3 regions of the Streptomyces sp. NPDC043854 genome follow, and region 2 is predicted to be linked to each of the others. Evidence: riboswitches for the same ligand, from Rfam matches in the RefSeq annotation. Region 2 holds a riboswitch; each other region holds the start of a gene.
The links. Region 2 has a riboswitch for cyclic di-AMP ahead of AC068A_RS24215 (M23 family metallopeptidase). Riboswitches for the same ligand answer to the same signal wherever they lie in the genome.

Region 1 (7,505 bases), on a different contig from region 2:
CCGAGCGCTGGGAGACGTACTGGCGCATCGGGTAGGCCAGGGCGACGACCAGCGTACAGAGGACCAGCACCAGGAGGGCGGCCCGCCCGGTCAGCCGGCTGCGGCGGACCTGGCGGCGGCTCTGGGAGCGGTAGACGTGGGCGGCGGTCCGCTCGCCGAGCTGCTTGAGCCTGGTCGCGGTGGAGAAGGTGGAGAACCGATCCCGGTTCCCGGCCATTGATCCGCCTCCCCTGGTGTCCGCGCGCCGACCCTCGCCGGCGCGCGCCGTACGGCCTTCGTGCTTCGTGCTTCGTGCTCGTTCTTCGCGCTTCGTACCACGCACTACGTCCCCGCACACGGTACGGGACCGAGTGCGGGGACGTACGGAGGCTCAGGGGCCCGTCAGCCCTTGAAGCGCGGGACGCCGGGCTTCAGGGCGTCAGCCCTTGAAGCGGGGGAACGCGCTGCGGCCCGCGTACACCGCGGCGTCGTCGAGGATCTCCTCGATGCGCAGCAGCTGGTTGTACTTGGCGACGCGCTCGGAGCGGGCCGGGGCGCCGGTCTTGATCTGGCCGCAGTTGGTGGCGACGGCCAGGTCGGCGATGGTGACGTCCTCGGTCTCGCCGGAGCGGTGCGACATCATGCACTTGAAGCCGTTGCGCTGGGCGAGCTCGACGGCGTCCAGGGTCTCGGTCAGCGAGCCGATCTGGTTGACCTTGACGAGCAGGGCGTTGGCGGTGCCCTCCTCGATGCCGCGGGCGAGGCGCTCCGGGTTGGTGACGAAGAGGTCGTCGCCGACGAGCTGCACCTTGGCGCCGAGGCGCTCGGTGATGACCTTCCAGCCGGCCCAGTCGTCCTCGAACAGCGGGTCCTCGATGGAGACGAGCGGGTACGCGGAGACGAGCTCCTCGTAGTACTCGGTCATCTCGGCGGCGGAGCGGGACTGGCCCTCGAAGAGGTACTTGCCGTCCTTGTAGAACTCGGACGCGGCGACGTCGAGCGCCAGGGCGATGTCCTTGCCCGGGGTGTAGCCGGCCTGCTTGATGGCCTCGAGGATGAGGTCGAGGGCCTCGCGGTTGGAGCCCAGGTTCGGGGCGAAACCGCCCTCGTCGCCGAGGCCGGTGGACAGGCCCTTGCCCTTCAGCACCTTCTTGAGGGTGTGGTAGACCTCGGTGCCCCAGCGCAGGGCCTCGGAGAAGGACTCGGCGCCGATCGGCGCGATCATGAACTCCTGGATGTCCACGTTGGAGTCGGCGTGCGAGCCGCCGTTGAGGATGTTCATCATCGGAACGGGCAGCAGGTGCGCGTTCGGGCCGCCGAGGTAGCGGAACAGCGGGAGGTCGGAGGCCTCGGACGCGGCGTGCGCCACGGCCAGGGAGACGCCGAGGATGGCGTTGGCGCCGAGCGAGCCCTTGTTGTCGGTGGCGTCCAGGTCGAACATGGCCTGGTCGATCAGGCGCTGCTCGGTGGCGTCGTAGCCGACGAGCTCCGGGCCGATCTGCTCGATGACCGCGAGGACGGCCTTCTCCACGCCCTTGCCCATGTAGCGGTTCGGGTCGCCGTCGCGGAGCTCAATGGCCTCGAAGGCACCGGTGGAGGCGCCGGACGGAACGGCAGCACGGCCGGTGCTGCCGTCGTCGAGGCCCACCTCGACCTCGACCGTGGGGTTGCCTCGGGAGTCCAGGATTTCCCGGGCTACGACGACGTCGATGGACGGCACGAGCATCTCCTTCTGGGATGTGACGCTGGGTGTGCGGTGGCGGGTCAGGCCGTGGGCCGGCCTTGCCGCCTAGAGCCTAACCGGCTCCGGGCGGTCGGCCGGCCGACCGCCCGGGTCCTGGGACGAAAAAGGGCCCGAATACCCCGCTTCCGGGACATACGGACACCTGATCGGGCCGTGACCGGCCGCCGATCGGGCCGCCGCGCGGGCTCCCGCCGACCCCCTTCGGGGCGCGGACACACCACCGCCCGGCGCGTGGGGGGATACGCGCCGGGCGGTGTGCTGCACACGTGCAGTGGCCGTCCGCTTCAGTCCGCGCGGGCTACGCACGCGGGGCTTCGCGGGATGTTCAGCCGAGCTTCAGCTTCTGGCCGGGGAAGATCAGGTCGGCGTCGGAGACGATGTCCTTGTTGAGCTCGAAGAGCTTCTCCCAGCCGCCCTTGACGTTGTTCGCCTCGGCGATGGAGCCGAGGGTGTCGCCGGACTTGACCTCGTAGGAGCCGTTGCCGGTCTTCGGGGCGGCCGGGGCCTCGGAGCGCTCGGACCGGGTCGTGGGGGCCTCGGTGCGCGAGGTCTCCTTCTTGGTCTCGGTCTTCTTCGGCTGGGTCTTCTTGGTCTCGGTCTTCGGGGTCGACTTGGTGGTGGTGCTGTTGGTGGTGGTCGAACCGCCGCCGGTGTAGGCGGAGTTGGACAGGCCCTTGCCGCAGTGCGGCCAGGCGCCCTTGCCCTGGCCCTTGAGGACCCTCTCCGCGATGGCTATCTGCTGCGCCTTGGTGGCCTGGTTGGCCTGCGGGGCGTACGCCTTGCCGCCGTACCCGGCCCAGGTGGAGGCCGAGAACTGCAGGCCGCCGTAGTAGCCGTTGCCGGTGTTGATGGACCAGTTGCCGCCGGACTCGCACTGGGCGACGCGGTCCCACTCCGAGGCCGTGGCGGCGGAGGCGGTGCCCGCGGTCATCAGGGGCGCGGCGACCGCGACACCGGCGACGCCGGCGAGCGTCACGATGCGGGTGGTCCGCTCGATGGCGGTGGCGCGGCGGTGCTTGCCCTTGCCCGAAAGCAGCATGGAGTTCTCCTCACCGACGCCTGCGAGGTGAGCTGTCGGGTTCGGGCGGATGAGTTGCCCGGCCGCGCTGTGATGCGCGGCTTCACCCCAAGCCGGTCCGCAGCCGTCTCTCAACGGCCCTTCCCGGCACCTGCGTTGGTTCCCCCGCTCCTGCCTTCGGCGCTTGACGCGACGAGTGTTCCCTCCGTCCGCCGGCAGGATTCGGCGATGCGGTCGAAGGGGCCCGCGGTGGCGAGCGGTTCAGACCGTAGACACGTCCCTCCCCGATGTTCAACGAGGAACATCGGGGAGGGAGGACCCCTACTTGCGCTGCTTTTCGGGGTGTTTGCGCAGGTGAGGGCGGGGTTTGCCCAAGCCCTCGGGCGAGACACGCCAGTTGACCGGAAGAGACACATGTCTCATTTGAACGAACCGGACATTCAAGGCCTTCCGGGTGTCCGAACTGCCCCTGTTATTTGCTTAGATCCAGATTCTGCCCCGGCTTGATCAGGTTGGCGTCACCGCCGATGACCTGCTCGTTGGCCTTGTACAGCGCACCCCAGCCGCCCTTCACCCCGTTGGCGTCCGCGATGGTCGCCAGGCTGTCGCCCTCCTTGACGGTGTACGAGGCCGGCGAGGTCTCGACGGCGGGCGTACCGCGGTGCTTGCCGGTGCCCAGGGTGCTCGGGACGGCGCCCGGGTCCGTGGAGGCGCCCGTTGCGCCCGTCGCGCCCGGTGCCGTCGGGGCGGAGGGGTCCGCCGGACTGCCGCCCGGGGTCGGAGCCCCCGGCGTCCCGGGCGCGGAGCCGTCCGGGGTGCCCGGCGTGGCACCCGGCGTGCCCGGCGTAGCGCCCGGCGTGCCCGGCGTGGCACCCGGGGTGCCCGGCGTGGCGCCCGGGGTGCCGGGGGTGCCCGGCGCGGTCGGGGTGGGCGTCACCGGGTTCGCGGTCGGGTCGCCGGGGAAGACCGGCGGGAGCGTGGGCGCCGCGGTCGTCCCGTCCGGCTCGGGCATGACGGGCAGTCCGCTGGACGGCCCCGTCGGCGCGGGCGGCATCGTGTAGTCCGGCGCGGGGGTCGGGGCGCCGTAGTCCGTGGCCCGGTTGCCGGAGCCGGTCGGGGGCACCGCGGCGTCCGGGCGGCTCGGGGACTGGCCGACGGCCCGGTGCTGGCCCTTCGCGCCGGGGTCCACGTCCGCGGCGGGGGCGTCCTTGGCCAGCCCGGCCTGGGTCGCGCAGTTCTGCCAGGCCTCGGGGCCCTGGGAGCCGAGCACGCGCTCGGCGACGGCTATCTGCTGGGACCGGCTCGCGAGGTCGGCGCGCTCGGCGAACTCCTCGCCGCCCGCGTTCTTCCACTCCTCCTGGGTGAACTGCAGCCCGCCGTAGGCGCCGCTTCCGGTGTTGGCACTCCAGGTGCCCCCGCTCTCGCACTCGGCGACCTTGTCCCAGGTGGCGGCTTCCGCCGCGCTCGCACCGGTGGCGGCCAGCAGTGGCATGGCCAGTGCGGAGCCGGTGACTCCGGCGGTGACGACAATCGCGGGTACCTGGCGGGGGCGTCTGTGGCGGCCGTTCCCGGAACGCATGTGCAGCACCTTTCGCATAACGGCTGGGTAACGGCAGAACCTAGCGGCCTTCCGACGATTGTCACAAGTTGAGCAAGAACCTGACTTTCCCTCAGGAGAAGCTCAGATGTTTCGGGGTGTGAATCGGACGGGAAGGGTGCGAAGGCCGCGCATGATCAGACCTCCGCGCCACCGAAGGTCAGTTGACGGAACAGCGAGTTCCAGATCCGGCAGACGCGTCAGCAAAGTCGCAAGCGCCGTCTGTCCCTCGAGTCGCGCGAGCGGGGCGCCCAGGCAGTAGTGGATCCCGTGCCCGTACCCCAGGTGCTGGTTGTCGGCGCGGGCGAGGTCGAGGGTGTCCGGATCGGCGAACCGCGCCGGGTCCCGGTCGGCGGCGGCGAGCACGACCAGCACCGGGTCGCCGACGGCGATGTCCTGGCCCCCGAGGGTCAGCGGCCGGGTGGCGAACCGCCAGGTGGCCAGCTCCACGGGGCCGTCGTAGCGGAGCAGTTCCTCGACGCCGGTCTGGAGCAGGCCGCGCTCCCCGGCGGCGAGGGATTCCTGCAGGCGGGCGCGCTGGCCGGGGTTCGTGAAGAGGGAGTGCACCCCGTTGCCGATGAGGTTCACGGTGGTCTCGAAACCGGCGAACAGCAGGATGAAGGCCATGGCGGTGGCCTCGGCCTCGGTCAGGTGGTCCCCGTGGTCGCTCGCCCGGATCAGATCGGAGATGAGGTCATTGCCCAGATCATCCCTTTTGCGGTGGATGAGTTCGCCGAGGTAGGTCCGCATCTGCTTCACGGAACGGGCCACTCCGCCCCGCGGGCCGCCGCCGTGCCGGATCATCATCCCGGCCCAGTCGCGGAAGTCGTCCTGGTCCTCGCGCGGTACGCCGAGCATCTCGCAGATGGCGTAGATGGGGAGCGGGAAGGCGAACTCGTGGATGAGATCCGCCTCACCCCGCCCGGCGAAGGCGTCGATGAGCTGGTCGGTCAGCTCCTGCACCCGCGGTGTGAACTCCGCCACCCTGCGCGGGGTGAACGCCTTCGACACCAGGCGCCGCAGCCGCGTGTGGTCCGGCGGGTCGATGTTCAGCAGGTGCGTCATCAGCTCCGCCTTGCGCTCCCCCGGGATCCCGGTCTTGCCCTTGGCGTGCGCCGGCTCCGCGTGGTGCGCCGGGTTCTTGCTGAGCCGCTGGTCGGCGAGGGCCTGGCGGGCATCGGCGTACCGGGTCACCAGCCAGGCCTCGACCCCGCTGGGCAGCCTCGTGCGGTGCACCGGGGAGTGCTCGCGCAGCCAGGCGTACGCGGGGTAGGGGTCGGTCGCGAACTCCCAGTCGAACAGGGTCGGGCCCTGGCCGGATGCGGGGTCTTCGGGGGCTGCGGAGGTCGGCTCGTGCACCCGTCGACGGTATCCCGGCCGCCGGACGCCATCCCGTTCGACTCCTCCTCCGGCCGGAGCCGGGGGCTTCCCGCCATGCCGGTCGGGCTGCGCGACGGACGGGCCCGGACCGGCCCGGACCGGCCCGTGGACCCGCACGGGCTGAACCCGCCCCGGCGCGCGCCCGCCACGGCTGACCCGCCACCGGGCCCGGCACGCGGACGGCCCGGCACCGGACGGCCCGGCGCGTACGGCTCCCCGGCTACGCGCCGACGCCCTCCGCGGCGCGGATCGCGTCCCGGTAGGCGCGGGCCGCCGCGCGCAGCGCCGTCTCGGGGTCGATGCCCGCCGCCTCGGCGCGCGCCGCCATCCGCAGCAGCTCGTACCCGATGCCCTCGCCGTCCGGCAGCTCCACGGCCACGCCGCCCGCCCGGACCCGGCCGGCCAGCTTGGCCGCGAGGGCCAGGCCCGGCTGGCCCAGCGGGATCCCGTCGGTGACCGACTCCCGCTGTTTCTCGACCGCCTTGGTGCGCTGCCAGTGCGCGGCCACGTCCTCCGCGGTCCGCGCCTCGGCGTCCCCGAAGACGTGCGGGTGCCGGTGGATCAGCTTCTCGACGAGGCTGCCGGCCACGTCGTCCACGGAGAACGGCTCGTCCGGGTGCTCCTCGGCGATCCGCGCGTGGAAGACCACCTGGAGCAGGACGTCGCCGAGCTCCTCGCGCAGCTCCTCCCGGTCGCCCTCCTCGATGGCCTCGACCAGCTCGTACGCCTCCTCCATCGCGTACTTGACCAGCCCCTCGTGGGTCTGGCGCGAGGTCCACGGGCACTCGCGGCGGACCCGGTCCATGACCTGGACCAGGTCGAGCAGCCGCGCGCCGGGCAGGTCGTACGAGCCGGGCAGCAGCTCCAGGTCGGGCATCGCGACCCGGCCGGAGCCGGCCATCCGGGCCAGGCCGTCGGTGAGCCGCCGGTCGCCCTCGCCGGCCGGGATCAGCACGACCGTGCGCCCGCCGGCGCAGGCCTCGACCAGCCCCTGCGCGTCCGGGCTGTCGATGGCGACCTCGACGCCCGCCTCGCGCAGGTACGGCAGCTGCGGGTGCTCCGGGTCGGTGCACAGCACCCGGTCCGCGGCGTGCAGGGTCTGCCAGGCCGGCCAGGACAGCAGGCCGGGGGCGACCCGGTGGCTGGCGGTGAGCAGGACGATCCGGCCGACGGCGGTCTCGTCGGCCGGCTCGGGGGCGGGATCGGCGGGATGGGAGTTCACCCTCCGAACCTACCTCCCTCCCCCGGCCCGCGGCCGGGGACCCCGGGCGGCTCAGGCTCCGGCAGGGGCCTGCCCGGGGCGGGTCCGCTGGCTGATCCAGGGGATGGCCTGGTCGCCGAGGACGATCTGCTGCGCGTCCCAGACCCCGTAGCGCGGGTTCACCTCGATGTGCAGGGCCTTCGCGGCCGCGCCGAGCTGCTCCAGGGCCTTGTCCTGGCTGCCGTAGTGGGCGAAGAGCTTGTCCCGCAGCAGCTTGAAGCGGAGGTCCGCCTCCACCTGGCCGGGGGCGAGGTGGGCCTGTTCGAGGGCGGAGGCCTCCAGCCGCTCGGCGCCGCCCGCCTTCTGGAGCTGGCCGTCCCGGAACTCCTCGAGCTCCCGCTGGCTGACGCCGATGCCCGCGTCCTTCGCGGCGTGTTCGAGGACGGCCGTCTGGAGCATCTTGTTGAGTTTGACCCGCTCCAGGCCCGGCGAGGACTGGATCAGCTGGGCCGCGGCCTCGCCGGCCCGGTTCTGCGCGGCGCGGACGTCCTTCACCTGGGCCTGGACCGCGGAGGTGGTGATCCGT
Region 2 (7,505 bases):
GGCGGGCAGCGCGACCGGCTCCCGCTCCTGGCCGTCGTAGTTGGCGGTGAAATCGACGGTGTCCTCGTCGATCGACTCCGTCATCAGCGAGGTGGCGTCCGCCATGCGGCACTCGGTGTAGCGCATGGCGGCCGGCGGGTCGTCGTTGCCCAGCGAGCCGAAGTTGCCGTGGCCGTCGACCAGCGGGAGCCGCATGGAGAAGGGCTGCGCCATGCGCACGAGGGCGTCGTAGATCGACGCGTCGCCGTGCGGGTGCAGCTTGCCCATGACCTCGCCGACGACGCGGGCGCACTTCACGTAGCCCCGGTCGGGCCGAAGGCCCATCTCGTTCATCTGGTAGACGATGCGCCGGTGTACCGGCTTCATGCCGTCCCGGGCGTCGGGCAGGGCGCGGGAGTAGATCACCGAGTACGCGTACTCGAGGAAGGAGCCCTGCATCTCGTCGACGACGTCGATGTCGAGGATGTTCTCCTCGAACTCCTCCGGCGGCGGGGTCTTCGTGCTGCGGCGGGCCATCGCTGCGCGGCTCCTTAACCAAGAAAGAATGGTGTGCTGGGGGGTCTGGCTGGGTCGGACGGGTCTGCTGGGTCGGGTGGGTCGGGCGGATCGGGCGGGTTCGGTGACAGGGGCTGACGTGGAGCGTCCCGACCATTGTGGCCCGTGGCACCGACAGGCCCGACTCCGACCCAGGCGTCGCGCCGGGAACTTCCCCGGTGCCCGACGCGCTTGCATACAGTGGCAGGTCTGACGGAATTCTCTGCATCGCGATCGAAGGGACCACATGCCCATGGGTCACACGGCCACAGCCCAGGCCGGCTCCGGCGGCCTGACAGCGACGGAACACCGGCTGGCCAACGGCCTGCGCGTGGTGCTGTCCGAGGATCACCTGACGCCGGTCGCCGCGGTCTGCCTCTGGTACGACGTCGGCTCGCGGCACGAAGTCAAGGGACGTACGGGTCTGGCTCACCTCTTCGAGCACCTGATGTTCCAGGGCTCCGCGAGCGTACCCGGCAACGGCCACTTCGAGATGGTCCAGGGTGCGGGCGGGTCCCTGAACGGCACGACGAGCTTCGAGCGCACCAACTACTTCGAGACCATGCCGGCCCACCAGCTGGAGCTCGCGCTGTGGCTGGAGGCGGACCGGATGGGCTCGCTCCTGGCCGCCCTGGACGACGAGTCCATGGAGAACCAGCGCGACGTCGTCAAGAACGAGCGCCGCCAGCGCTACGACAACGTCCCCTACGGCACGGCGTTCGAGCGGCTCACCGCGCTCGCCTACCCCGAGCCGCACCCGTACCACCACACCCCGATCGGCTCGATGGCCGACCTGGACGCGGCCTCGCTGGAGGACGCGCGCGCGTTCTTCCGCACCTACTACGCGCCCAACAACGCGGTGCTGTCGGTCGTCGGCGACATCGACCCGGCCCAGACGCTCGCCTGGATCGAGAAGTACTTCGGCACCATCCCGTCCCACGACGGCAAGCTGCCGCCGCGCGACGGCACGCTCCCGGACACCATGGGCGGCGAGCAGCGCGAGGAGATCGTCGAAGACGTCCCCGCCCGCGCGCTGATGGCCGCCTACCGGCTCCCGCACGACGGCACCCGCGAGTGCGACGCCGCCGACGTGGCCCTGACCATCCTGGGCGGCGGCGAGTCCTCCCGCCTGCACAACCGCCTGGTACGCCGCGACCAGACGGCCGTCGCGGCCGGCTTCGGCATGCTCCGCCTGGCCGGCGCGCCCTCCCTGGGCTGGCTGGACGTGAAGACCTCCAGCGGGGTCGAGGTGCCCGCCATCGAGGCGGCCGTGGACGAGGAGCTCGCGCGGTTCGCCGCCGAGGGCCCGACCGCCGAGGAGATGGAGCGCGCGCAGGCCCAGCTGGAGCGCGAGTGGCTGGACCGGCTGGGCACGGTGGCCGGCCGCGCCGACGAACTGTGCCGCTTCGCGGTGCTGTTCGGCGACCCGCAGCTGGCGCTGACCGCCGTCCGGCGGCTCCTCGACATCACCGCCGAGGAGGTGCAGGCCGTGGCCGCGGCCCGGCTGCGCCCCGACAACCGCGCGGCGCTGGTGTACGAGCCCCTGGCGGCCGACGCCGCTGACGCCGCCGAAGGCGCCGACGACTCCGATGCGACCGAGAACGAGAACGAGGGGGCGGAGCAGTGAGCGACACCGCAGCCGTCACGATGACCTTCCACCCGCGGCCCCAGGCCGGGCAGCCCCGGCCGTGGGCCTTCCCGGCCCCCGAGCGCGGCTCCCTGGCCAACGGCCTGACCGTGCTGCGCTGCCACCGGCCGGGCCAGCAGGTGGTGGCCGTCGAGATCAACCTCGTCGCCCCGCTGGACGCCGAACCCGAGGGCATGGACGGCGTGGCGACGATCATGGCCCGCGCCCTGTCGGAGGGCACCGACAAGCACACCGCCGAGGAGTTCGCCGCAGCGCTGGAGCGCTGCGGTGCCACCCTCGACGCGCACGCCGACCACCCGGGCGTGCGCGTCTCGCTGGAGGTCCCCGCCTCCCGGCTGCCGAAGGCCCTGGGCCTGCTCGCCGAGGCCCTGCGGGCGCCCGCCTTCGCCGACAGCGAGGTCGACCGCCTGGTGCGCAACCGCCTCGACGAGATCCCGCACGAGCTGGCCAACCCGCAGCGACGCGCCGCCAAGGAGCTCTACCGCCAGCTCTTCCCGGCCGGCCTGCGGATGTCCCGCCCGCGCCAGGGAACCGAGGAGACGGTGGCCCGGATCGACTCCGCGGCCGTGCGCGCCTTCTACGAGGCCCACATGCGCCCCGCCACCGCGACCGCGGTGGTCGTCGGCGACCTGACCGGCATCGACCTGGACGCCGTCCTGGCGGACACCCTGGGCGCCTGGACCGGCACCGCGGGCCGGCCGGCGGAGGTGCCGCCGGTGACCGCCGACGACACCGGCCGCGTGATCATCGTCGACCGTCCCGGAGCGGTCCAGACGCAGCTGCTCATCGGCCGGGTCGGGCCGGACCGGCACGACACCGTGTGGGCGGCCCAGGTGCTGGGCACGTACTGCCTGGGCGGCACCCTCACCTCGCGCCTGGACAAGGTGCTGCGCGAGGAGAAGGGCTACACCTACGGCGTGCGCGCCTTCGGCCAGGTGCTGCGCTCCACGGCCGACGGCCGGGGCGCCTCGATGCTCGCCATCAGCGGCTCGGTGGACACCCCCAACACCGGCCCGGCCCTGGACGACCTGTGGAAGGTGCTGCGCACCCTCGCCGAGGGCGGCCTGACCGATGCCGAACGGGACGTCGCCGTGCAGAACCTGGTGGGCGTGGCCCCGCTGAAGTTCGAGACGGCCGCGGCCGTCGCCGGCACGCTGGCGGACCAGGTGGAGCAGGAGCTGCCGGACGACTACCAGGCGCAGCTGTACGCGCAGTTGGCCGCGACCGGCACGGTGGAGGCGACCACGGCGGTCGTCAAGGCCTTCCCGGTGGACCGCCTGGTCACCGTGCTGGTGGGTGACGCCTCGCAGATCGAGGAGCCGGTGCGGGCGCTCGGGATCGGCGAGGTCACCGTCGTCGGCAACTGACGCGGTTCACTGCCCGTCGGCAAGTGGCGGGCGATTCAAGGGGCTTCGGCGGCTTGTCCGCCGGAGCCCCTTATGTCTGTTTGGTCCGGAGGTTGGCTTATGCGGTGTGGCGTGCGCAACAAAAGGCCGTGACCATTTGGTGATTGACGAATGATCCGCCTAGCGTCGGCCGTGCTGTCCGTCAGTTGGTACGCGCCGCACCCGCGGCACCGGGCAGCGATCGCCGAGTCCCCGTCAGGCGCGAGCCCTGGGGAGCCGGGGACCCACACGTCCCTGGGGTGAATCGGGCCGCCTCGCCAGAGGGGCCCGTAGGAGACCTTCCTGCTCCGAACCCGTCAGCTAACCCGGTAGGCGAGAAGGAAGGAAAGGATCAGCCTCCTCATGGCCTTTGGCAGCCGTGCCTCCGGCAAGCACCGTGGTTCCAGCCGTCTGAGCCGCAAGACCGCCGGTTACGCCGGCGTGGCCGCCCTCGCGACCACCGGTGTCGTGGGCACGCTCGCGGGCCCGGCGTTCGCCGCTTCGGACAAGGCCCCCTCCAGCGAGGACACCGGCCTGAACGCGGTCGTCACCGCCGCCGACGTCGCGGGCGACGTCGAGGCCCAGGCCCAGGCCCAGCAGGCCGCCGCCGAGGCCGCCGCCGCTAAGGAGAAGGCCGAGGCCGACGCGAAGGCCCGGGCCGCCGAGGCCAAGCAGAAGGCCGAGGAGAAGGCGAAGGCCGAGCGCGAGGCCGCCGAGCGCGCCGCCCGCGAGGAGGAGCGCAAGCGCCTCAACACCTTCGTCTCCCCGCTCGACGACTCCTACGTCTCCACCCAGTACCGCGCGGGCGGCGGCATGTGGTCCTCCGGCAGCCACACCGGCATCGACTTCCACGCCGCCTCCGGCACCTCGGTGCGCGCGGTGGGCGTCGGCACCGTCGTCGAGGCCGGCTGGGGCGGCGCGTACGGCAACAACGTCGTCATCAAGCACGCCGACGGCACGTACACGCAGTACGGCCACCTGTCCTCGCTGAGCGTCTCCGTCGGCCAGCAGGTCACCCCCGGCCAGCAGATCGGCCTGTCGGGCTCCACCGGCAACTCCAGCGGCCCGCACCTGCACTTCGAGGCCCGCACCGGCGCCTCGTACGGCTCCGACATCGACCCGATCGCGTACCTGCGCCAGCACGGCGTCGCCCTCTGATCCGAGCGCGTACGCACCCACGCTCCGCCCGAAGGCCCCGGCTCACCGAGCCGGGGCCTTCGGCGTGGCTCGCGGCGGCCGCAAATACCCCCGATTTCCGACCCCGCTCGGAAAATTCCGCCGGTTGCAATAGAGTCCCCGTACGATCCCAGTACGGTCACGGCATTGTCGCCGGCAATCGGAAAACAAGCGGAGGTCCGGTCTTGCGTATTCCCGCGCACGCGGTATGCACTGCAATCCGCGACGACATCGTCTCCGGGGTGTTCGAACCGGGCGGCAGGCTGACCGAGGAGGTGCTGGCCCGCCGCTACGGCGTGTCGCGCGTCCCGGTCCGCGAGGCGCTGCGGACCCTGGAGTCCGAGGGCTTCGTGATCACCCGTCGCCACGCGGGCGCCTGCGTCGCCGAGCCCACCGAGCAGGAGGCGGCCGATCTGCTGGAGCTGCGGATGCTGCTGGAGCCGCTGGCGGCCTCGCGGGCCGCCCGCCGGCGCACGGAGGGCCACCTCAAGGTGCTGCGCGGGCTGGTCAGGCTGGGTCAGGAGCGGGCCAGGCAGGGGCGGGGCGAGGACCTGCGGGCGCTGGGCAGCTGGTTCCACGAGACCCTGGCGCAGGCCTCCGCCAGCCCCGGGCTGGTCGCGCTGCTCACCCAGATGCGGCACAAGGTCGCCTGGATGTACACCGTGCAGGCCCCGGCCCGGCCGGTGGAGTGCTGGGCCGAGCACGGCGCGATCGTGGACGCGGTGGCGCGCGGGGACGCCGAGCGCGCGAAGGCGCTGACGGCGGTCCACGCCGACCGGACGACCGGGGCCTACCGGCTGCGGGTGAGGACTTCGCAACCTGCCGTAAACACGGCGAGCGGTTCCCATTAACAGAAACGGCGTATGAATGGGGGTGTCAATGGGGGACGCCGCCGTGCCCCGGCTTTTCCGGTTGCGGCATTTCCCCCGCCGGTTATGTGAATTCCCTTGCCCGTCCGGAATTCGCGGGCGGGGGCAGTGTGTGAATAAAACGGCGAAGCCGCGGTCCGGAAATGGTCCGGATGCCGCGGCTTCGCCGTTCGCGCGGTGCGAACCCGAAGGATCAGACGGTCTCGGGGAGCTCCTCCAGCCCCTCGGCAACCAGCTTCGCGAGGCGGTCCAGCGCCACCTCGGCACCCTCGGCCTCGGACGCCAGGACGATCTCCTCGCCGCCCTGGGCGCCCAGGCCCAGCACCGCCAGCATGGAGGCGGCGTTGACGGGGTTCCCGTCGGCCTTCGCGATGGTCACCGGGACGCCGGAAGCGGTCGTGGCGCGGACGAAGATCGAGGCGGGACGGGCGTGCAGGCCCTCGGCCCAGCCGACGTTGACGCGGCGCTCTGCCATGGTGATGCCCTTCAGGTTCTCACGGTTGTCTAGACCAGTCTCTCACGACGCCCCGAGTGCTCCGGCCGACCTCCCGCCCGGTTCTCCCGCCGCTCGACGTACCCCAGCTTGCACCGGTTTGAACGGCGTTTCCGTATGCGCCGCGCAGGGGGCTGTCCTGCCCGTCCTGGGCTTAGGATCACCGCATGACCACCGCGTCGGACCCCTCGTACCCGGCCCACTGGGAGGCCGACGTCGTCCTGCGGGACGGCGGCACCGCCCGGATCAGGCCCATCACCACGGAGGACGCGGGGCGGCTGGTCAGCTTCTACGACCAGGTCTCCGACGAGTCGAAGTACTACCGCTTCTTCGCCCCCCACCCCCGGCTCTCCGACCGCGACGTGCACCGCTTCACGCACCACGACTACGTGGACCGCGTCGGCCTCGCGGCCACCGTCGGCGAGGAGTTCATCGGCACCGTCCGCTACGACCGCATCGGCCCCGACGGCCGCCCCGCCTCCGCCCCCGCCGACGAGGCCGAGGTCGCCTTCCTCGTCCAGGACGCCCACCAGGGCCGCGGCGTCGCCTCCGCACTGCTGGAGCACATCGGCGCGGTTGCCCGGGAGCGGGGCATCCGCCGGTTCGCGGCCGAGGTGCTGCCCGCCAACACCAAGATGATCAAGGTGTTCACGGATGCCGGCTACCAGCAGAAGCGCAGCTTCGAGGACGGCTCCGTCCACCTCACCCTCGACCTCGAACCCACCGCCGAGTCCCTGGCCGTACAGCGCGCCCGCGAACAGCGCGCCGAGGCCCGCTCCGTGCAGCGGCTGCTGGCACCCGGCTCGGTCGCGGTGGTCGGAGTCAGCCGCTCCGGCGCCGGCGTCGGCGCGGCGGCCCTGCGCAACCTGCGCGACAGCGGCTTCCGCGGCCACCTCTACGCCGTGAACGAGGCGCGCGCCCCCGGCATCGAAGGGGACCTGCTGGAGGGTGTACGGGCCTACCGCTCGCTCCGCGACATCGACGCCCCGGTCGACCTCGCGGTCGTCGCGGTCCCCGCCGAGCGCGTCCCGCAGGTGGTGGCCGACTGCGGCGAGCACGGCGTCCAGGGGCTCGTCGTCCTGTCCGCCGGATACGGGGAGAGCGGCCCGGCCGGGCTGGACCGGCAGCGCGAACTGGTCCGCCAGGTGCGCTCGTACGGGATGCGGCTGATCGGGCCGAACGCCTTCGGTGTGATCAACACGGCCCCGGAGATCGCCCTCAACGCCTCGCTCGCCCCCGTGCCGGCGCCCGTCCCCGGCCGGATCGGCCTGTTCACGCAGTCCGGCGCGATCGGCATCGCGCTGCTGTCCGCGCTGCTGCGGCGCGGCGAGGGGCTCTCGTCCTTCGTCTCCGCCGGCAACCGGGCGGACGTCTCCGGCAACGACATCCTCCAGTACTGG
Region 3 (7,505 bases), on a different contig from region 2:
TACCTGAACCCGCAACTGCCCCGCATGCTCCACACCATCGGCTTCGACAAGGTCTACGAGCGGGCCGAGGGCGCCCACTTCTGGGACGCCGAGGGCAACGACTACCTGGACATGCTGTCCGGGTTCGGGGTGATGGGCCTGGGCCGGCACCACCCGGTCGTCCGCCGGGCCCTGCACGACGTGCTCGACGCCCGGCTCGCCGACCTGACCCGCTTCGACTGCCAGCCGCTGCCCGGGCTGCTGGCCGAGAAGCTGCTGTCGTACAGCCCGCACCTGGACCGGGTCTTCTTCGGCAACAGCGGCACCGAGGCCGTGGAGACCGCTCTGAAGTTCGCCCGGTACGCCACCGGGCGGCCCAGGGTCCTCTACTGCGACCACGCCTTCCACGGGCTGACCGCCGGCTCGCTCTCGGTCAACGGGGAGGCCGGCTTCCGGGACGGCTTCGCGCCGCTGCTGCCCGACACCCGGATCGGGCTCGGCGACCTGGCCGCCCTGGAGCGGGAGCTGAAGCGCGGCGACGTCGCCGGATTCGTCGTCGAGCCGATCCAGGGCAAGGGCGTGCACGCGGCGCCGCCCGGCTTCCTGCCCGCCGCGCAGGAGCTGCTGCGCCGGCACAAGGCGCTGCTGATCGCCGACGAGGTGCAGACCGGCCTCGGACGGACCGGCGATTTCTACGCCTACCAGCACGAGCCGGGCGTGGAGCCGGACCTGGTGTGCGTGGCCAAGGCGCTGTCGGGCGGCTACGTCCCGGTCGGCGCCACCCTGGGCCGCGACTGGATCTTCAAGAAGGTCTACTCGTCCATGGACCGGGTCCTGGTGCACTCCGCCAGCTTCGGTTCCAACGCCCAGGCGATGGCGGCCGGGCTGGCGGTGCTCTCCGTCATGGAGGACGAGTCGCTCGTCGCGAACGCCCGCGCGACGGGCGACCTGCTGCGCGGGCGCCTCGCGGCGCTCGTGGACGAGTACGAGCTGCTGTACGAGGTCCGGGGCCGGGGCCTGATGATCGGCATCGAGTTCGGACGGCCTTCCTCGCTGCGGCTGCGCAGCCGGTGGACCATGCTCCAGGCGGCCCGCAAGGGGCTGTTCGCGCAGATGGTGGTGGTGCCGCTGCTCCAGCGGCACCGGATCCTGACGCAGGTGTCCGGGGACCACCTGGAGGTGATCAAGCTGATCCCGCCGCTGATCGTGGACGAGGTGGACGTCGACCGGTTCGTCGGCGCCTTCCGTGCGGTCATGGACGAGGCGCACGCCGGCGGCGGGCTCCTGTGGGACTTCGGCCGGACCCTGGTCAAGCAGGCCGTAGCGGGAGGCTGACGGCCCGCCCCGCCGGCAGCCGACCGTCCGCCGCGGCTCAGTCGAGCAGCCGCTCGCGCAGCCGGCCGAGGGTCCCGGCCGCGAGGCCGAGGCCCTCGGCGAGGTAGCGGTCGACGCCGCCCCAGTGCTCGTCGATGGTGTCGAAGGCCGCGGCCAGGTACGCGGCGCGGGCGTCGAAGAGCGGGGCGAGCAGCTCCGTCACCTCGGGGGAGCGGGCCTCGGGCGCGTCGCTGCCGCGGCGGACCCGGTAGCGGCGGTGCGGGGCGTTGGACTCCAGGTAGTCCGCGACGATGGCCTCGCGCTCCACGCCCAGCGCGAGCAGGGTGACGGCGATCGACAGGCCGGCCCGGTCCTTGCCGGCGGCGCAGTGCATGAGCGCGGGGAGGCTGTCCTCGGCGAGGGCGTGCAGGACCCGGCCGTGCTCGGCGGTGCGGTGCACGACCATCGAGCGGTACGAGCCCACCATCCGGGCGGCGGCCTTGCCGTCGCCGAGGATGCCGCGGAGCTGCTCCACGTCCCCGTCGCGGACCATGGTCCAGAATTCCTTGCCGTCGGCCGGGTCGGACAGCGGGATGTTGACGTTGCGCACCCCGGGCAGCTCGATGTCGGGACCCTCCAGGGCTTGGTCGGCCGCGTTGCGGAAGTCGAAGACGGTGTGCAGTCCGAGCGATGCGAGGAATTCTGCATCGGTTTCGGTGGCATGTGCCAGATGTCCGCTTCGGAAGAGTCGTCCCGCCTTGACCTGCCGCCCGTCCGTGGTCGGCAGGCCGCCCACGTCCCGGAAGTTGCGCACACCGGACAGTTCGGGCTCGGGGGGCGGGGTGCCCGGCGGGGTGGTGGGTATCTGCTGGGTCAAGGGGAAATCCTCTGCATCGTCATCGAGTGTCCGAATTGCGCTGCTTGGGACCAACTTGCCGGTGCCGGAGGCGAGATCGGGCACGGCCCCGTGAGCCAGATCATACGGTGACCGTGAGTGCCTGATCGTCGAAGTCGAATGGCCCGGCCGGGACGGTTGTTGGCGGCGGAGAATGGACGCAGGGTGACCGGAATTCCGCTGGACTCCCCTTCCTGTGAATCCGTCAGGAAATTCACGGCTTGTTCCGTACCGGCCCGCTCGATTACCTTCGCGACCAATCCGGATGGACCGCCTAATCCTGCCGCCGTCCGGAAAGCACACTCGACCGAACTCGCGCGGCAGGAGCGGGGGAACCAGGTAGGCCGCTGCGCCGGAGTTCCGCTCCGGAGCAGCCAGGGGTGAAGCCGTACGTGTTCCGTTCACGTCGCGTGCACGTCACATGCGTGTCCGCGTTGTTGTACGTCCACGGACGGCCGGACATCTCCAATCCGAACCCGACAGCTCACCTCGCAGGCGCCGGAGAGGAATTCGCCATGCCGGCAAAGGGTAAGCACCGCCGTCCGAAGTCCCGTTCCCTGGCCCGTGGTTTTGTCGCCACCGTCGCCGGCACCGGCGGAGCGGCCCTGGCCCTGCCGCTGATCGGCGCCGCCGGCGCCCACGCGGCCGCCGCCCCGGCCGCCGCCACTGCGGTCCCGGCCGCGGCCCTGCAGGTTCCGGCGGCCGCACCCGCAGCCGCCGCCTCCGCTGCTCCGGCCGTCTACACGGTCCGGACGGGCGACTGCCTCTCCGTCATCGCGGCCGACCACGACCTCCCGGGCGGCTGGCAGCGGCTCTACGCCGACAACCGCGAGGCCGTCGGCGACAACCCCTCCCTGATCCACCCCGGCCTGAGGCTGTCCCTCGGAGCCCCGGGTGCGTCGGCGGCTCCCGAGCGGGCCCCGGTCGAGCAGCCCGCCCCCGCGCCGAAGCCGAAGAAGAAGGCCCCGGCCGCCGGTTCCCCGCTCGCCGCGGCCCCCGCGCCTGCGCCCGCGCCCGCCAAGAAGAGCGCGGCCGCCGACACGGCCTCCGCCGACACCGCCGCAGCCGGCGCGGTCGCCGCGGCCGGCTTCACCGCCCCCGTCTCCGGCGGCGTCTCCACCGCGTACAAGACCGCCGGCGCCATGTGGTCCAGCGGCTACCACACCGGCGTCGACTTCATCGCGAGCTCCGGCACCACCGTCAAGGCGGTCGGCGCCGGCACCGTCGTCTCCGCCGGCTGGGGCGGCTCGTACGGCAACGAGGTCGTCATCCGGCACGAGGACGGCAAGTACTCCCAGTACGCCCACCTCTCCCAGCTCTCCGTCTCGGTCGGCCAGAGCGTGAGCGCCGGCCAGGCCATCGGCCTCTCCGGCTCCACCGGCAACTCCACCGGCCCGCACCTGCACTTCGAGATCCGCACCGGTCCCTCGTACGGCTCGGACATCGACCCGATCGCCTACCTGCGCTCCAAGGGCGTGACCATCTGACGGCTCGCTCAGCCGCCGGAGGCGACAGATCCGCGTGAGGCCGGACCCGAGGGGGGTCCGGCCTCACGCGCTGCCATTCCGTACCGACCAGGTGGTATAGATCACGGTCCGTCAACCCCTTCCTACGGTGGCGTAGGTCACGTCCCGCGGTGAAGGATATGGTCCCGTGGCAGCGACGACGACGACAGAGACGACAGAACAGAAAATCCGGACCATCGGCTCGTACACGGCACTCGGGGACAGCTTCACCGAGGGGGTGGGGGACCCGGGGCCCGACGGGCTCTTTCTCGGATGGGCGGACCGGCTGGCCGTGCTCCTGGCCGACCAGCGCCCGGAGGGCGACTTCCGGTACGCGAACCTCGCGGTGCGCGGACGGCTGCTCGACCAGATCGTGGCCGAACAGGTCCCGCGCGCCAAGGAGCTCGCCCCCGACCTGGTGAGCTTCTGCGCCGGCGGCAACGACATCATCCGGCCCGGCAGCGACCCGGACGCCGTCGCCGAGCGGTTCGAGGCCGCCGTCGCCGACCTCACCGCCTCCGTCGGCCAGGTCATGATCACCACCGGCTTCGACACCCGCGGCGTGCCCGTCCTCAAGCACCTGCGCGGCAAGGTCGCCACGTACAGCGCGCACGTGCGCGCCATCGCCGACCGGTACGGCTGCCCCGTCCTCGACCTCTGGTCGCTGAAGTCCGTACAGGACCGCCGGGCTTGGGACGGCGACCGGCTGCACCTCTCGCCCGAGGGGCACACCCGGGTCGCGCTGCGCGCCGCCCAGGTGCTGGGGCTCGAGGTGCCGACCGACCCCGACCAGCCGTGGCCGCCGCAACAGCCCCGCGGCTCGGTGGACGTGACCCGCGACAACATCCAGTGGGCCCGGGAGCACCTGGTGCCGTGGATCGGCAGGCGGCTGCGCGGGGAATCCTCCGGGGACCACGTGGAGGCGAAGCGGCCCGACCTGCTGCCGCTGTAGGGCCGGCGGGAGGGCCGCCTGCCGGGGCGGCGGCGGGATGGCCGCAGGGGGCTGCGGCGGGGCTGCCGCAGGGGGCTGCCGCAGGGGCGGTGCGGGCACGCCTGACGGAATCCTCCGGGGCCGCCCTGCGTTGGTGGTGGTAGACCAGTGAGGAAGCAGACCGCCGGCCACGGCCTGCGACCGCCCGCCCCACCCCTCCCAGGAGGCGTTTTGACCGGCTCCCAACCCCTGCGTCCGCTGCTGCGCGCCCTGCGCCCCGAAGCCTTCGGCGCGGATCCGTCCGGCGCACGGCTGGAGCGGATCCGGCGCTCGCCGAACTTCGCGGACGGCTCCTTCCGGAACCCGGTCGGTGCCCGGACCAGACCCTCCGGCTCCATGCTGGAATTCGCCAAGGTCTACTTCCACAAGGAGCAGCGGATCCGGCGCAGCCCCGCCGCGTCCGTACCCGTCCACCCGACGACCCTCGCCGACCTGGCGAAGCCGCCGGTCAGCGGGCTGCGCCTGACCTGGATGGGCCATTCGAGCGTCCTCGCCGAGATCGACGGGCGCCGGATCCTCTTCGACCCGGTGTGGGGTGAGCGCTGCTCCCCCTTCCCCTTCGCCGGGCCCAAGCGGCTCCACCCCGTGCCGGTGCCGCTGGCCGCCCTGGGACCGGTCGACGCCATCGTGATCTCCCACGACCACTACGACCACCTCGACCTGCCGACCGTCAAGCAGCTGGCCGGCACCGACACGGTCTTCGCCGTCCCGCTCGGTGTCGGCGCGCACCTGGAGCACTGGGGCGTCTCCGCGGACCGGCTGCGCGAGCTCGACTGGAACGAGTCCACCGAGATCGCCGGACTCTCGCTGACCGCCACCCCGGCCCGGCACTTCTGCGGGCGCGGGCTGCGCAACGCGCAGCACACCCTGTGGGCCTCCTGGGCCGTCGCCGGTGACGAGCACCGGATCTTCCACAGCGGCGACACGGGCTACTTCCCCGGGTTCAAGGACATCGGCGCCGAGCACGGCCCCTTCGACGCCACGATGATCCAGATCGGCGCCTACTCCGAGTACTGGCCGGACATCCACATGACCCCGCAGGAGGGCGTGCGCGCCCACCTCGACCTCCAGGGAGCCGCGCCGCACGGGGTGCTGCTGCCGATCCACTGGGGGACCTTCAACCTCGCGCTCCACCCGTGGGCGGAGCCGGGCGAGTGGACCCTCGACGCCGGGGCGGAAGCGGAGCAGCCCGTGGCCGTCCCCCGGCCGGGCGAGCCGTTCGAGCCGGGCGGCGTCCTCCCCACCGACCGCTGGTGGCGCCCGGTGGCCCGGCCCATCGACCACCCGTGGCGGCCTGCGACGGCGACCGCCCAAGCGGCTGCCGATGCCGTCCCTCCGGCCGACCGCGACCTGGACCTCGCCGGCGAGCGGTGACGACGCGCCGCGCGGGCGGCCCCGCACCGGCTGCCCGCCAGAACCACCCAGACGGCGCCCGCGAGGCCGGAAGCACCGGGCCCGACCCGCGGGCGCCGGGGGCGGACCGCCGGGCCCGAACACGCGCTCCCGGCGGATTCGGGCTGCCGTACGAGCGCCCCCTCGGGAGCGGGAAGCACCCCGGTGAAGTTCCCCGACTGGCCGTCAGCGGCGGGATTATCCGGTCTAGCGTGGGTATCCGGTGATCAACACCGGGTCCCGTCACCCCTGGGGCCCGGGCCCACGTATGAGGACGCCTGAGGACCCCGATGTCCGGACTCCGCGCCGCCCGCCACGCCCCGTCGAGACACGCCGCCCCCGGTCCCGAGCGGCAGATACGGCCCCAGCTGGTGCGCGCCGCCGTGCTGCCCACCCTCGCCGCCGGGCTCAGCGGAACCGCCGGGGTGATCTTCACCCTTCAGCTCGGCGGCGGCGACGGCCACCGGGACGCCCGGCTGTGGCCCGTCCTCTTCGGCTGCGCCCTGCTCGTCGTCGGCGCGCTCGCCGCCGCCCTGCTCGGCGCCCAGCGCGGAGCCAAGGCGGTCCGGGACCGCTGCGAGGCCCTGCGCCGCTCCAGCGTGCGCGGCCGCCAGGAGCTGCGCACCGCCGCGGAACGGCTGGAACGCGGCGAACAGCCGGCCCGGCCGGTCCGCGGCGGCCCGACCGCGCCGCCGCCCGGCACCGACCCCGAGCGGGTCGACGAGTTCTGGCTGCTCTCCCAGGAGCTGCGCGGCGCCCGCGAGCAGGCGCACGCCGCCCTCGTACGGCTGGCCGGCCCCGCCGCCCCCTCCGACAGCGACCGCAAGGTCGAGGTCTTCGTCAACCTCGCCCGCCGCCTCCAGTCCCTCGTGCACCGCGAAATCTCGCTGCTCGACGGGCTGGAGGACACCGTCGAGGACCCCGACCTGCTGAAGGAGCTCTTCCACGTCGACCACCTGGCCACCCGGATCCGCCGGCACGCCGAGAACCTCGCCGTGCTCGGCGGCGCCGGCTCCCGCCGCCAGTGGACCCGCCCCATCGACCTGAGCGAGATGCTGCGCTCGTCCGTCGCGGAGGTCGAGCAGTACACGCGGGTCAAGGTGGTGCCGCCGGCCGGGGGCACCGTCCGCGGCCACGCCGTCGCCGACGTGGTGCACCTGCTCGCCGAACTGATCGAGAACGCCACGGTGTTCTCCGCCCCGGACACCGACGTGGTCGTACGCGCGGAGCGGGTCACCGCGGGCATCGCGGTGGAGGTCGAGGACCGCGGGCTGGGCATGCCGGCCGCGGAGCAGCACCGGATGAACGCCCTCCTCGTCGATCCCGACCAGGTCAGCGTGCGGCACCTGCTGGCGGACGGGCGGATCGGCCTGTACGTGGTCTCCGCGCTGGCCCGGCGGCACGGGATCGCCGTCGAGCTCAAGTCCAA

Region 1: another riboswitch for cyclic di-AMP. It lies ahead of AC068A_RS23060 (transglycosylase family protein); the one in region 2 lies ahead of AC068A_RS24215 (M23 family metallopeptidase).
Region 3: another riboswitch for cyclic di-AMP. It lies ahead of AC068A_RS02200 (M23 family metallopeptidase); the one in region 2 lies ahead of AC068A_RS24215 (M23 family metallopeptidase).

What each region holds. Positions count from the first base shown of each region.
Region 1 covers NZ_JBWKDK010000026.1:14,762-22,266, forward strand. The annotation lists gene AC068A_RS23050 (FtsB family cell division protein) at 1-217, opposite strand, end outside; gene eno (phosphopyruvate hydratase) at 419-1,705, opposite strand; gene AC068A_RS23060 (transglycosylase family protein) at 2,049-2,762, opposite strand; cyclic di-AMP (ydaO/yuaA leader) riboswitch at 2,765-2,934, opposite strand; gene AC068A_RS23065 (transglycosylase family protein) at 3,214-4,320, opposite strand; gene AC068A_RS23070 (cytochrome P450 family protein) at 4,423-5,697, opposite strand; gene AC068A_RS23075 (nucleoside triphosphate pyrophosphohydrolase) at 5,939-6,940, opposite strand; gene AC068A_RS23080 (SurA N-terminal domain-containing protein) at 6,992-7,505, opposite strand, start outside.
Region 2 covers NZ_JBWKDK010000028.1:73,609-81,113, forward strand. The annotation lists gene AC068A_RS24200 (DNA gyrase/topoisomerase IV subunit A) at 1-516, opposite strand, end outside; gene AC068A_RS24205 (M16 family metallopeptidase) at 782-2,161, shown strand; gene AC068A_RS24210 (M16 family metallopeptidase) at 2,182-3,549, shown strand; cyclic di-AMP (ydaO/yuaA leader) riboswitch at 3,761-3,917, shown strand; gene AC068A_RS24215 (M23 family metallopeptidase) at 3,931-4,725, shown strand; gene AC068A_RS24220 (GntR family transcriptional regulator) at 4,929-5,594, shown strand; gene AC068A_RS24225 (HPr family phosphocarrier protein) at 5,806-6,087, opposite strand; partial or broken gene AC068A_RS24230 (GNAT family N-acetyltransferase) at 6,273-7,505, shown strand, end outside.
Region 3 covers NZ_JBWKDK010000002.1:40,251-47,755, forward strand. The annotation lists gene AC068A_RS02190 (aspartate aminotransferase family protein) at 1-1,314, shown strand, start outside; gene AC068A_RS02195 (tyrosine-protein phosphatase) at 1,352-2,170, opposite strand; cyclic di-AMP (ydaO/yuaA leader) riboswitch at 2,483-2,701, shown strand; gene AC068A_RS02200 (M23 family metallopeptidase) at 2,704-3,675, shown strand; gene AC068A_RS02205 (SGNH/GDSL hydrolase family protein) at 3,842-4,645, shown strand; gene AC068A_RS02210 (MBL fold metallo-hydrolase) at 4,856-6,058, shown strand; gene AC068A_RS02215 (sensor histidine kinase) at 6,367-7,505, shown strand, end outside.